Regions from separate parts of the Psychrobacillus sp. NPDC093180 genome, predicted to be linked through region 1. Evidence: riboswitches for the same ligand, from Rfam matches in the RefSeq annotation. Region 1 holds a riboswitch; each other region holds the start of a gene.
The links. Region 1 has a riboswitch for S-adenosylmethionine ahead of ACIP9W_RS07525 (MetQ/NlpA family ABC transporter substrate-binding protein). Riboswitches for the same ligand answer to the same signal wherever they lie in the genome.
Positions count from the first base shown of each region.

Region 1 (4,905 bases):
TCCCCATTGCTGTATAAGCTTCAATCACACCATTTTCCACTTCGAGTAACGCTGACTCCATCAAACGTGCTATATAAGGCGCTGTATAAATAACGAGAGGGACGATTACGCCTTTTACCCCAATAGTCGTACCAACGATAAATTTTGTAAATGGTAGAATAAAAAATAGTAAAATGATAAATGGAATAGAACGAAGTATATTGATCAATAAGTTGCTTGTTTGGTATAAAAACTTATTTGCCAATGCTTGACCTGGTCTAGTTAATACGATTAAAATTCCTAGCGGTATTCCGATAAGTACGGAGAAAAACAAAGAAATTCCCACCATTTGAAATGTTTCCACAACCGATTTTCCGATGATCGGTAGCCATTGGTTGATAAATGTGTCTAGTCTACTCATGATTGTCCCTCCAAGTTCTCAACACCTACGCCACTTTCTTCTAAAAACTGTAATGCAGCGTTTACTTGGTCTTTTTCTCCTATTAAATGAATGACAATGTTTCCAACAATGCCGTTTTTCAATTCGATAATATTAGCGGTTAGAATATTTGGTTTAACATTAAATCTTTGACTTACTTCTGCAAGCAATGGCTGCCCAGTGCTTTCACCTACGAATGTTAACCGAGTAACCGCTCCCGTAACATGTAATTGTGAAATTAAAGCAGGGGATAGATTGCGCTGACTAATCGTACTTAAAAACTTTTTAGTTGTAGAATGTGTAGGCTTTGTAAATAATTGAATCGCAATATTTTGTTCTACAACATGCCCGTTTTCCATGACATATACATGATCACAAATTTTTTGGATAACATTCATCTCGTGGGTGATGAGCAAAATAGTTATTCCTAGATCTTTATTAATTTTTAAAAGTAGATCTAAAATAGAATCGGTTGTTTCTGGGTCAAGTGCGCTAGTTGCTTCATCACTTAATAGAATTTCTGGTTCTTGTGCAAGTGCTCTTGCAATAGCAACACGTTGCTTTTGACCACCAGACAACTGATTTGGATAATTTTTATGTTTATCTGTTAATCCAACAATCTCTAGATATTTTTCTGCTCTATTTTGAACTTCTGCTTTGTTATAACCAAGAAGTTTAAGAGGAATCGCAATATTATCATAAACAGTAGCTGTTTTTAGTAGGTTAAATCCTTGGAAGATCATTCCTATTTTATTGCGAGCTTCACGTAATTTGGGAAGGGGGAGGGAAGTGGTTTCTACTCCATTAATATAAACCTTGCCTTCTGTTGGTCTTTCAAGTAAATTTACACAGCGAATAAGTGTACTTTTACCAGCACCACTATATCCAATAACTCCATGAATTTCTCCTTTTTTTACATGGATGTTAACATTATTTACTGCCTTTACTTTGCCGTTTTTACTATTGAATTCTTTTGAAATATTTTCTAAAACGATCATTATATGTCTTCCTTTCTAAAGAAAACGTTACCGAAGTCGGTAACGTTCTCAAATTCTTTACTCATCCCAGCTAGGTAATACAGATCCTTGAAATTCTTCTTCGATGAATTGTTTTACTTCTTCTGATTGATAAGCTTTCACAAATTTTTGAATCGTAGGGTCATCTTTATTCTCCGCACGGACAACCACATAGTTCACATATGGAGAGTTAGATGACTCTAGTAAAATAGAATCTTCTTTTGGATTGATCCCAGCATCTAGTGCAAAATTTGTATTGATGGCAGCAGCGTCTACTTCACTTAACTGCTTTGGAATTTGAGCAGCTTCTAGCTCAATAAATTTTAAGTTTTTTGGATTTTCCTCTAGGTCATAAATAGAGGCAGTTTCTCTTTTGTCTTCTTTAATTTTGATAAGTCCATTTTCTTCTAAAATATATAACGCACGAGCGCCATTTGTTGGGTCATTTGGTAATCCGAAAGTTGCACCCTCTGGAAGTTCATCCATTGACTTGTATTTATCTGAATATACGCCCATTGGGTTTAAAATCGTTTTTCCAACCGGTACTAAGTCCGTGCCATGGTCTTCGTTAAACGTGTTTAAGAAAGGTTCGTGTTGGTAACTGTTAGCATCTAAGTCACCCTCAGATAAAGCTGTGTTTGGTAATATGTAGTCAGAAAAAACTTTAATATCCACTTCTAATCCATCTTTAGCAGCTACTTCTTTTGCTTTTTCTACGATCTGTTCATGCGGTCCAGCAGTTACACCAATAACTAATTTTTTTTCGTCTAACGCTTTATCTCCACTACTAGAATCATCGCCACACGCAGCAAGTGCTCCAGTTAATAGTACGCTTAAAAGTAATCCAAATTTCTTCATTGTTGCTTCCTCCTAATTATTATTAGGAATGTTGAATAAATATAAAAGCCTCTCTTTCAAAAGAAAGAGAGGCACATAAAAATACGTATTTGTCCTCTCTTATCTTCCAAAACAATACGTTTTGCAGGATTTAGCACCTTTCTACATAACTAGTATGTAGATGGTTGCCGAGCTTCATCGGGCCAGTCCCTCAGCTACTCTTGATAAGAGATGTAAGCTATTAAATTTTTCATCAGTTCCATGAGAATTAATTTACTACATCAATTTACTAAAGTCAACTTATTTTTTCTAATTGAAATATTCAGTCCAAATAGTTTAAAGTAATTATCAATAAATAAATATACAAGGATGATGAAAAAATGTCAGCAGTTAGAGTAAATTATGCAACTGGACAACTCGGCAAAACAATTGGTGCGAGATTAGTATACGGAACAGATCTGCTAGAAGGAATCGAACAATTATGTGCAGAAAATAAGATAGAATATGCAACGATTATCAGCTGTTTTGGTAGCTTTCAAAAAAGTGGGTTTGTGTATTTAGTTCCGAATGATGCCTCGATAATTGGCGTTGGATATAATGACCTTGTAGTAAAGGAAGGACCAATCGAGTTTTTACAAGGTACGGGAGTTATTTGTAAGAGAGAAGGAGAATACGAGACTCATTTTCACGGGACAATGTGTGATCAAAAAGGAAATATTTTTGGAGGTCATTTTATCAAGGGGAAAAATCCAGTTATAACAGTGGATCTCGTTCTTGCAGAAGTTACGGGGATGGAATTTCAACGTAAATTTGATTCAGAAACAGGGGCCAATCAATTTTATCCGGTAGAGAAAGATGCGACGGAACCGAAAAGAATAGAGAAGTAAGGAATGGGGCGATTCCAAGATGACTTTTTGGGGTCACCCTTTTTATTTTGAGTGAAGCGCAGCTAAAAACTAGTTTTATACTGACTTTAATCCAATAACTGGCAAAGGGCAACGAACCAATCACTGAAAGCAATCTGTTCTAGTCTATAAGCAACCAAATTAGCATGAGAGCAACCAAATTCCTTATGAAAGCAACTAATTCTCAGAACAGCAAGTTTACTTGAAGTGAGATGCCGATGACTGTTACTCCCATTCTAGAACGTTGCGCAAACGGTGAATATTGTTGCGCGTTTGAAAGGAAACGTTGCGCAAATGGCCCAAAATGTTGCGTATATGAACTCGAACATTGCGCATTTACAAAGTAACACCTTAGAACGAGCCAAACTCCTCACTAAAACAAACAAGAAGACTGTCCTAAAGGTAATACCTTCGAGACAGCCTCATTTTTTAAAACAACTCTAGTTTTGCAATTCGTTCCACAGCTTCTACTAATCTTTCTTCATCAACTAACAGACCCACACGTACGTAGCCTTCGCCAAATGTGCCAAATCCATTACCAGCGGCAACAGCTACATCTGCTTTAGCGAGTAATAAATCTGCGAACTCTTCGCTCGAATACCCTTTCGCAACAGGTAACCACGCAAAGAAAGATCCTTTTGGAGCTTTTACATCCCAACCAATTTTTGAACATGCCTCTACTAATGCATTTCTTCTATCTTCATACAATGAAACCAACTCATCTACACATTGTTGACTCTTATTTAGTGCAGCTGCAGCTGCAGATTGAACTGCAGGGAAGAGGCTAACAAATAAATGATCTTGAATGATATTGATCGCTTCAATCATTTTAGCGTTTCCTACTGCAAATCCAACTCGCCAACCAGCCATATTGTATGTTTTGGACAGTGTGTACATTTCTACTCCGACTTCTTTTGCGCCATCTACTTGCATGAAGCTTAAAGGTTTTTTCCGGTCGAATCCTACGGCACCATATGCGAAATCATGAACGATCGCAATATCCGACTCTTTTGCCAGTTTCACTGTCTCTTCAAAAAATTCTTTAGTTGCTATAGCACCTGTTGGGTTATTCGGATAATTTAAATACATCAATTTAGCGGCTTGTTTTTGTTCTTCTGTTAATTTGCTGTAATCTGGTAAATAATCATTTTCCTCTAGTAGGGGCATCGTATCAAAACGAACATTTGCAAGTCCCGCACCTGACAAATAATCTGGATATCCTGGGTCTGGAAGAAGCATTAACTCTTGCTCATTCATTATTGCGAGTGGTAATTCTACTAATCCTATTTTGGTGCCGAACATAATGGCTACTTCTGTGTTCGGATCAATGTCGACATTGTATTCACGTTTATAAAAATCAGCAGCAGCTTGTTTCAAATCATTTGTACCTCTAAAAGGAGAATATCGATGAGATCCAGGATTAGCAGCTGCATCTTGTAGCGCTTTTACAATATGTTCAGGCGTTGGTTGATCTGGATTTCCTTGTCCGAGATTGATGACATCTCTTCCTTGTGCTACAGCGAACGTTACCTTTTGAACGAGTGTAGCAAAAAATTGTGGGGGTAGATTTTTTAATCGATTTGAAAAGTCCATGTACATAACCTCTTTTTTTTAATAGTTGCATATATTAGACAAATCTTATAATCTTTTTAGTATTATGTCTATAGGTGGTGTCGAGATGAAAGTTGCTTGTGTTCAATTAGATATTGTTTTTGGTGAGCCAAAAGAA
Region 1 is NZ_JBIVOJ010000004.1:81,897-86,801, forward strand. It holds gene ACIP9W_RS07515 (methionine ABC transporter permease) at 1-400, opposite strand, end outside; gene ACIP9W_RS07520 (methionine ABC transporter ATP-binding protein) at 397-1,416, opposite strand; gene ACIP9W_RS07525 (MetQ/NlpA family ABC transporter substrate-binding protein) at 1,474-2,292, opposite strand; SAM riboswitch class I at 2,389-2,502, opposite strand; gene ACIP9W_RS07530 (PPC domain-containing DNA-binding protein) at 2,652-3,158, shown strand; gene ACIP9W_RS07535 (pyridoxal phosphate-dependent aminotransferase) at 3,606-4,769, opposite strand; gene ACIP9W_RS07540 (carbon-nitrogen family hydrolase) at 4,855-4,905, shown strand, end outside.

Region 2 (4,905 bases), on a different contig from region 1:
TCATCGCAACCATATGGGAATTTAATCTGTATTACATCCTCTGAAAAATCCGATTCGTTACAGTAAACATCGGAAAATGGCCCGAATGACTCCAGCATCGGATTCACAAAAAAGTCAATTCCACCACTCACAATATAAAGTGGGATATTATGTTGTTTTGTATAAGAAACGAATTCAGCAAAGCCTTTGCGTATTTGTGCATGTTCAAGTAAATATGAAACAATTTGATCTTTCAATGAAGTAGGTAGTAGTGCAAACATTTGAGCTACTCCTTCACGGATCGATTGTTTCTGTGCCAAAATATTCTCTTTGATCGGTAAATATTCAGGGGGAGCAAATTTTTTCATAATCGAGATGATATTATCTTGAGTTGTGATAGTACCATCAAAATCGCAAAAGATGACTAATTTTTTCATTGTGTTTACCCCCATAATTCGATTGCTGATTTGAGTTCAACATGCTGCTTTGCTGCTTCTGTAAGTGGAATTCCTGCAAGCACCGCTTCCACCGCTTGTCTGAAGGCACGCCCTCCGCCAATTGCACCAGCAGGATGTCCATGTACCCCGCCCCCAGCATTAATAATGCTATCAACTCCAAAGTCCTGCATTAATAGAGGTACTAAGCTTGGATGTATGCCAGCAGAAGGAACTGGGAAAGTTCGTTTTACAGCACTTGCTTTCGTTAATTCTTCACCTAGAGAAAGAGCTGCATTTTTCTCAAGTGCAACACTTCCGTACGGAGAAGGAAATAACGAAAAATCTGCTCCCGCATACCGTGTTAATTTGCCAAGTAAAAGGGATGTTGCCACACCATAAAATGGAGAAGAAGTGAATGCCCCGCTATATGCGGGATGTGACATTAATGGTAGTTGGATATCATCGTCTTCAGCTAGTTCTTGAAGTACATCCAGTCCGTATGCATGGACATTTAGTAGTAAAGCATCTGCACCGAGTTCTTTCGCCATTTTAGCCTTTTCTCGTAAACCAGACGTTCGTCCTGATAAATTCACCGCATAAAGTGTACGATGTCCAGTTTCTTCATACACTTGACGCAATACTTCCTTGGCAGTTGTAATTCGTTTTTCAAAAGGGGTTAATGGATTGTCGAAAAGAATCTCATCGTCTTTTACTAAATCTACCCCTCCAAGTGCTTGATGTCGAAGCTGTTCTGCTAAATAATCGATGTCCCTTCCAATGACTCCTTTGAAAATGCTCATGATGAGTGGTCGATTATGTACATTTAATACGTTTCTTATTTGCTCAATACCAAACCTCGGTCCTGGAAAATTTGCTAATAGCTCTGGAGAAAATTCTAAGTCTAATAGTTTCACTTCACCGTCTAATGATAATTTGCCAAAAACAGTTGTTAGTATGGCAGGTAAATCTGGTGAAAAGTTGACACTAGGATATTCTATCTTTATCTCTGCTTTTATTTGATCTAATTTGGTTGGGTGTTGTATATTTTCATATTCCTTAATCGAAACAACATTCCCTTTATGCTGTTTTAATTGTTCTTGTTCCAGTAAAGGTAAATCGGTCCATGAACCAATTGTTAGACCTAAAGCGATGCCTTCTGCTTTTTTTTCGAATGATCCAGGCTTTCCGTATAATTGATAAACAGAAGTTACTCCACTCATAATTTCAATCTCCTTTAATATAAATTGCCCAATAATATAAAAAACCTCTTCAAACAAGAAGAGGTTAAGTAGTTAACAACTTCTTATTTCTCAGTCAACTGACTGCAAGAATTAGCACCGTGTTCAATTACTGAATCGGTTGCCGGGTATCATAGGGCTCGTCCCTCCACCTGCTCTAAATAAGAAAAATTATTCAATTAAAATTACGTTATATTGTCAAATTAATAATGATTATTTCATGCAACGGGTATTATGTCAATACAGTATTTAGATTTTTTATAAAATTTAAAAAGGTAATTGACAATTCTTTTTTGAGTATGCTAGGATTCTAATCAAATAACATTACGTGAAAAATAATAGCACTCTTATCAAGAGCAGGCAGAGGGTAATGGCCCGATGAAGCCCAGCAACCGACCGTAATACCGTTGTGAGACGGGGCGCTTTTTGCGCCGAGATGAAGATCTCTTAAGGCACGGTGCTAATTCCATCAGAAAGGAAACTTTCTGAAAGATAAGAGGCGAGAAGTCTCTTATTCTACGCCTCTTTCTTTGGAAAGAGGTTTTTTATTTTGTAAAAGGAAGGTAGAGAAAAATGACAATTGCCACGAAGAAACAATATGAATCTTTAACAGAAGAGCAGGCTATCATATACGCAAAAAATTTGAACCTTTTTTCGGATGATGCGCAACTTACTTGTAGTGAAATTGGCGATGGTAATCTGAATTATGTTTTTCACATTAAGGACTTGAGAAGCGGGAAGGGTATCATTTTAAAACAAGCATTACCCTATGCAAAGGTAGTTGGTGAAAGCTGGCCACTAACATTGAAGCGTGCGCTAATTGAAGCAACTGCTCTTAAAAAACACGGGGAATTTGCAGCAGGACTAGTACCAGAAGTATACGCAATTGATGAAGAATTGGCGATTACCGTGATGGAGGACTTATCCCGTCTCACTATTGCAAGGGAAGGATTGATCGGCCTTGAGTCCTATCCAAAGTTAGCGACCGATATTGGGAAATATCTTGCGCAAACCTTATTCCATACGTCTGATTTTGCATTGCATCCATTTGAAAAAAAGAAACTAGTTTCAGAGTTTTCCAATCCAGAGCTATGTAAAATTACAGAGGATTTAATTTTTACAGATCCATTTTTTGACCATGAAACAAATGATTTTGAACCTTCCTTGCGAGCAGAGGTGGAAGCCATTTGGAATAATGAACTTCTAAAATTAGAAGTGGCAAAATTAAAGAAAAGCTTTTTAACAGAAGCAGAGGCTTTACTGCACGGAGATTTGCATACAGGAAGTATTTTTGCGAGTGAAACGGAAACGAAAGTAATTGATCCGGAATTCGCTTTTTATGGGCCAATTGGATTTGACGTGGGCTTATTTTTAGCCAATTTAATTGTTCAAACGATTACAAGAGAAGGAGAGCAGCGAGATGTAATCCTCCGCCATATTGAACAAACATGGGAAGTATTTTCTGCTGATTTTTCGGAACTTTGGGAAAACAAGGCGGTGGAATCATATAAAGATACAAAAGGATTTAAAGCTTATGTATTGAATAAGATTTTCCGAGATACTCTTGGTTTTGCTGGTTGTGAGTTAATTAGGAGAACGATTGGCTTAGCCCATGTAAAAGACTTGGACGGAATTGTAGAGGATGAAAAAAGAATTCTGTCTAAGAAACAAGCATTACGCATCGGAGAACTTCTCTTATTGAAACGCGAAAGTATAAGTTCTATCCAAGCGGTAATTGTTTTACTTGAGGAGTTGCAAAAATGACTATTCCGTTATCGATCAAATGGAACAATAATAAACTTGAAATATTGAATCAACAAAAGTTACCGCTTGAAGTAGTGTATGAAACTCTAGAAACACTGGAAGATGTATATGATGCCATCTTAACTTTAAAAGTTCGAGGAGCTCCAGCAATTGGTATTACCGCTACCTATGGATTAGCAGCAGCAGCACAGTTTTACGAAACCAATTCATTGGAGGAATTCTATCAATTACTAAGTAAAGATGCACTATATTTAGCTGGATCTAGACCAACAGCTGTCAATTTAGTGTGGGCTTTGGAGCGCCTACGTGGTTCAGTGGAGCAGGCGGAAACTGTACAAGAAGCGAAGAGACAATTATTAGAGGAAGCAGATAGCATATACAAAGAAGATGAGGAATCCTGCCGTGCTATTGGTGAATATGCATTATCTTTACTTGAAGATTTTACAAAAGTCATGACTATTTGTAATGCAGGCACGATTGCAACTGCAAAATATGGAACTGCACTAGCACCTTTCCATCTAGGTGCTGAAAAAGGAAAGCAGTTTCAAGTATATGCTTGTGAAACGAGACCTGTTTTTCAAGGAGCACGACTTACTGTATGGGAGCTTCAACAATCTGGAGTCGATGTCACTTTGATTACGGATAGTATGGCCGCTCATACGACAGGAGCAAAAGGAATCGAAGCGATTATCGTTGGGGCAGACCGAATTGCTGTAAATGGCGATACGGCCAATAAAATTGGGACACTCAACTTGGCTTTATTGGCAGCGGCATATCAAATTCCATTTTATGTGGCGGCACCTTCTTCTACTTTTGATTTGTCCATCGCAAATGGAGAAACGATACAAATAGAAGAACGGCCTTCGGAGGAGATTACACATATCGCTGGCAAACAAGTAGCGCCAGATAATACAAAAGTATATAATCCGGCCTTTGATGTGACACCGGCGCATTTAATAACGGCGATTATTACGGAAAAAGGAATCATTTATCCGGAATACAGTAACAACATTATTGCATTAATCGGTACAAAAAAAGGAGAAAAATCATGAAAACAAAAATAGCTTCGTTAATATCGGTACTATTGATCATTGGCATTCTATTAACGGGATGTCAGCCCAAAAGCAATGCAAAAGAAGAAACGTCAAGGCCTAGCTCGGAGAAAGTTTCAGAAAATCCTTTGGCTGGAAAGAAAATCGCACTGATTTTACAACAAAATCTTGGGACCTTTTCTGCGCAATATATTGAAGGTGTAAAGGAACAAGTGGAGAACTTTGGAGGAACCGTTACTGTATTCAACTCAGAAGGGGACTTAGCAAAAATGGCATCGAATTTAGATGCAGCGGTAAATCAAGGCATGGACGGAATCTTAATAGACCATGGAACAAAAGAAGCATTAAACCAAGGTGTTCAGAATGCCGTAGACAAAGGGATCCCAGTAGTAGCATTTGACGCTGGTGTGGACGTAGAAGGAATTACTGTGCTAG
Region 2 is NZ_JBIVOJ010000015.1:69,174-74,078, forward strand. It holds gene ACIP9W_RS19270 (2-hydroxy-3-keto-5-methylthiopentenyl-1-phosphate phosphatase) at 1-416, opposite strand, end outside; gene mtnW (2,3-diketo-5-methylthiopentyl-1-phosphate enolase) at 422-1,636, opposite strand; SAM riboswitch class I at 1,717-1,822, opposite strand; SAM riboswitch class I at 1,999-2,153, shown strand; gene mtnK (S-methyl-5-thioribose kinase) at 2,228-3,418, shown strand; gene mtnA (S-methyl-5-thioribose-1-phosphate isomerase) at 3,415-4,470, shown strand; gene ACIP9W_RS19290 (sugar ABC transporter substrate-binding protein) at 4,467-4,905, shown strand, end outside.
Region 2: it holds a riboswitch for S-adenosylmethionine, as region 1 does, so the genes downstream of both, mtnW (2,3-diketo-5-methylthiopentyl-1-phosphate enolase) here and ACIP9W_RS07525 (MetQ/NlpA family ABC transporter substrate-binding protein) in region 1, are expected to answer to the same signal.

Region 3 (4,905 bases), on a different contig from region 1:
TCGCGGAAATCGTGGCGGCGAGGGAAGGGACGAGTTTGCAGGTGAAGATCGATTGGATGCTGTTTATGCAGTAGATGTATTAAAGCAATTTTGCATTTCGTCTAGAATTCATATCTTCGCTTTCTCTCGTGGCGGTATTATGGCGCTATGGACTGCCATTTTACGAAATGATATAACTTCGATTGTCACATGGGCAGGAGTATCCGATATTTATCTAACTTACGAGGAACGCTTGGATATGCGAAGAATGATGAAAAGGGTGATAGGTGGTACTCCAACAAATAAAACAGAAGCTTATGAGGAGCGTGATGCCTTGCTTAAAATAGCTGAAATACAAGCTTCTACACTGATCATTCATGGGAAAATGGATATTAATGTTTCCCCACAGCATGCAGAAATGTTAGAAAAAGAACTTATAGGGAATAACAAAATAGTAGAAACATGGTACTATCCTGAATTCACCCACTATTTTCCGAGCAAAGTAAATCGTCAAGTGGTGAAGGATGCATGCGCATGGATGAAAAAACAGAGAGGAGTTAGAAATTGGGAAATGTCATTGTAAACACCGAATCAATGAGTATTGAAGGTAAGTCATCATTTGCAATGGATACGAGTTTTTGGGAGGATCTTTGGGATAACTATACGAATACTTTTCAGGATGTAGTGATTCACTGCTGGAAAGAAGAAGAGGAAATAATTGAAGAATTGAGACCGAAAGCGATTTCTATTTTAAATGAAGGGCTCATCAAAATCATCACAGTTAATTTAAATGATGAAAATCATACCTATTTTAGAAATAACTCCATCGATCCAAAAGGCGGGTTAAAATGGTTCATGATGTTCTTCAATAAAGACGGTGACGAAAGATTAGAAATAGGTCATTACGGATCAGAAGTTATTTTATATAAAGTAGATGAGGAAAATGCGGAGAAGTTCATTTCCTTATTCAATTCATCGGCTACAACCCATTTTTATGATGAAAATGCAGATTAATAAAAGAGGATGTCACCATATAAATGGGACATCCTCTTTTTGATTATTATGCTAAAGGTCCGCCTTTAAGGGCAATATCTTCTGATACTGTACCGAATTTTTGGAAGTTTTTGCGGAAAGCTTGTGCTAGTTCTGCTGCTTTCACGTCATATGCTTCTTTGTCTTCCCATGCATTACGTGGAATTAACACTTCTGCTGGTACTCCTTCGATTTCAGTAGGAATTTCTAGACCAAACACTTCATCTGTCGTAGTTTCTACATTTCGTAACTTGCCGTTGATTGCTGCACGTACCATTGTACGTGTATAAGCTAGTTTCATACGGCTACCAACACCATATTCTCCACCAGTCCATCCTGTATTCACAAGGAACACTTGTGCACCATGCTCATCAATTTTCTTTCCAAGCATTTCTGCATATACAGTAGCGTGTAATGGCAAGAAAGGAGAACCAAAGCAAGTAGAGAATGCTGGTTGTGGAGATGTAATTCCACGTTCAGTTCCTGCTAATTTAGAAGTAAAACCACTTAAAAAGTGATACATTGCTTGTTCTTTAGTTAACTTACTGATTGGAGGTAGTACGCCAAATGCATCAGCAGTTAAGAAAACGATTGTATTTGGATGACCAGCTACAGATGGGTCTACAATGTTATCGATATTTTGAATTTGATATGCTGCGCGCGTATTTTCTGTTAATGAATCATCTGCATAGTTCGCCACGCGAGTTTCTGGATCTACTACTACGTTCTCTAAAACTGTTCCGAATGTAATAGCGTCAAAGATTTGCGGTTCGTTTTCACGAGTAAGGTCGATACATTTTGCATAGCAGCCACCTTCGATATTAAACACGCCATTATCTGACCAACCGTGCTCATCATCACCGATTAATTTACGCCCTGCATCTGCAGAAAGTGTTGTTTTCCCTGTTCCAGATAAACCGAAGAATAATGCAACATCCCCAGCTTCTCCAACATTTGCTGAACAATGCATAGGAAAAATGTTTTGTTCTGGCAACAAATAGTTCATAATAGAGAAGATAGATTTTTTCATTTCACCTGCATATTCAGTTCCACCGATTAATACAATACGTTTTTCCATAGAAACGATGATGAATGTTTCTGATTTTGTTCCATCAATCGCTGGATCTGCTTTGAAGTTAGGTGCGCTTACAATTGTGAAATCTGCTTGATGATTTACAAGCTCTTCTTCGGTAGGACGGATAAATAATTGGTGGGCAAATAAATTATGCCATGCAAATTCATTGATCACTTGGATGCCAAGACGAGATTCTTTATCTGCTCCTGCAAATCCTTTAAATACGAATAATTCTTCTTGTTCTTTTAAGTAGTTCGTTACTTTTTTATATAGTGCTTCAAAAATTTCTGGAGAGATAGGTTGGTTTACGGAACCCCAATCGATTTTGTCTTTAGAGATAGGCTCTTCTACGATATACTTATCTTCTGGGGAACGGCCTGTGTATTTACCTGTTTCTGCTTTTACAGCACCTGTTGAGGTTAAAACAGCTTCTCCTCTACAAGTTGCTTTTTCCACAAGTTGCGGCACTGATAATTGTACGCTAATATTATTTCCAGCTAGCAATTCGTTCAGTTCACTCACCGTATCGATTGAATTCATATTGTATTTACCATCCTTTTTTCGTTTTTCCTCCTTGTTTGGAGGAGTATTTACTTGATATGTGAATTAGTATAACACATTTAACTTAATAGTCTACACTAATTGGATGTTTATTTTCATTTTAAATAATTACGGTATTTTTTGTTGACTTTTGTCTGGTGTTTCCGTATGATGATAAATTGAACGGATACTCTTATCCCGAGCTGGTGGAGGGGTCAGGCCCTATGAAACCCGGCAACCTGTAATTTTTTCTAGTATTACAAAGGTGCCCAACCTGAGACAAGGTGTGATTCCTTGATTGATAAGAGTGAAAGGTGCTTATGAAATGAATGCCTTTCCTCATGTAAATTACGTGAGTGAAAGGCTTTTTTATATTACATCGCCCTTTATCCTTGTGTGCCAAGTCCGAAACGGCTTCAAGTTTAATCCATTTGAAATGGCTTGACATGGGAATGAGTACCGTATCAATTCTTGAGAGAAATCTCGCAGGATATAGGAGGAATATTCTATGACACAACGCCGATTATTTACATCGGAATCAGTTACAGAAGGGCATCCAGATAAAATTTGTGACCAAATTTCGGATGCTATTTTAGATGCAATTTTAACAGAAGATCCAAATGCACGTGTTGCTTGTGAAACAAGTGTAACAACTGGACTTGTTTTAGTTGCAGGAGAAATTACAACGTCTACTTATGTAGATATCCCAAAAGTAGTACGTTCTACTATTAAAGAAATAGGTTATACTCGTGCAAAATACGGATTTGACTCAGAAACTTCTGCAGTGTTGACTGCAATTGACGAGCAGTCAGTTGATATTGCAATGGGTGTTGACCAAGCGTTAGAAGCTCGTGAAGGATCAATGACTGATTCAGATATCGAAGCAATTGGAGCAGGGGACCAAGGTCTTATGTTTGGTTATGCATGTAACGAAACACCGGAACTTATGCCACTTCCAATCAGTTTAGCGCACAAGTTGTCACGTCGTTTAGCAGAAGTGCGTAAAGATGACACATTAGACTATTTACGCCCAGATGGTAAAACGCAAGTGACAGTGGAATATGATGAAAATAATAATCCAGTTCGTATCGACACGATTGTTATTTCTACTCAACATCATCCAGAAGTAACGTTAGAACAAATTCAAAAAGATTTAAAAGAAGTAGTGATCAATCCAATTGTTCCTGCTCATTTAATCGATGAAAATACAAAATACTTTATCAACCCAACTGGTCGTTTTGTAATCGGTGGTCCTCAAGGGGATGCTGGTTTAACAGGTCGTAAAATTATTGTTGATACGTACGGTGGATATGCTCGTCACGGCGGTGGTGCTTTCTCTGGTAAAGATCCGACGAAAGTAGACCGTTCTGCTGCATATGCTGCTCGCTATGTTGCAAAAAATGTTGTCGCTGCAGGACTTGCAGATCGTTGTGAAGTTCAATTAGCTTATGCGATTGGTGTAGCACAGCCTGTATCTATTGCTGTCGATACATTTGGAACAGGAAAAGTAGAAGAGGCACAATTAGTAGCATATATTCGTGAATTATTCGACCTTCGTCCTGCAGGAATTATTAAAATGCTAGACCTTCGTCGTCCAATCTACAAACAAACTGCTGCTTATGGTCACTTCGGTCGTACAGACATCGATGCACCATGGGAAAAAACAGATAAAGCAGATGCTTTAAAAGAAAAAGCTGGTCTATAATTGATAAAAGCGATACTTTCCTTGTTATTTAGGGAAGTATCGCTTTTTTATTGGTTAGGAAACCATAAAGGATTTAGATATGTGGATAATTTGAATCAAGTCGCATAAGGATTGGCATGTTTTAAATCGATCGTGGTATAGGGAAACTTCGCGGTAGTGAGTTGATTCAACACGGAAAGTTAGAAGATATTTGCAACTGATAAATTCCAGTAAATGGCGTGACGCGACATAATAAGCTATGAACGCGACAAAGCCAAGCAAGTGGAAGATTTATGGAAAATAATCCCAGTTAGTGCTCTATTATTATTGCCTTCTCAATCCAAGTTAACTTGTTTTAGGGAAATTGGTCGCTTTCAGGGGTCATTTGGCTGTTGTAAGACTGCAACTAGTTGCCCTTAACATTCGTTTGGTTGCTTTCGACCGTTTTTGATCGCCCTTAGCCATTTTTTGGAGATACTTATTCTGCCACTACATAATTGGAGGGAATTAGTGCGGGCGCGAGACTCCTGCGGGGAAGCGAGGTAGACGGACCCTGCAGTCGCTCGCGACGAAGCGAAGCGTAGCCGTGCTAAAT
Region 3 is NZ_JBIVOJ010000001.1:17,262-22,166, forward strand. It holds gene ACIP9W_RS00215 (alpha/beta hydrolase family protein) at 1-562, shown strand, start outside; gene ACIP9W_RS00220 (hypothetical protein) at 544-993, shown strand; gene pckA (phosphoenolpyruvate carboxykinase (ATP)) at 1,040-2,626, opposite strand; SAM riboswitch class I at 2,817-2,934, shown strand; gene metK (methionine adenosyltransferase) at 3,135-4,331, shown strand.
Region 3: it holds a riboswitch for S-adenosylmethionine, as region 1 does, so the genes downstream of both, metK (methionine adenosyltransferase) here and ACIP9W_RS07525 (MetQ/NlpA family ABC transporter substrate-binding protein) in region 1, are expected to answer to the same signal.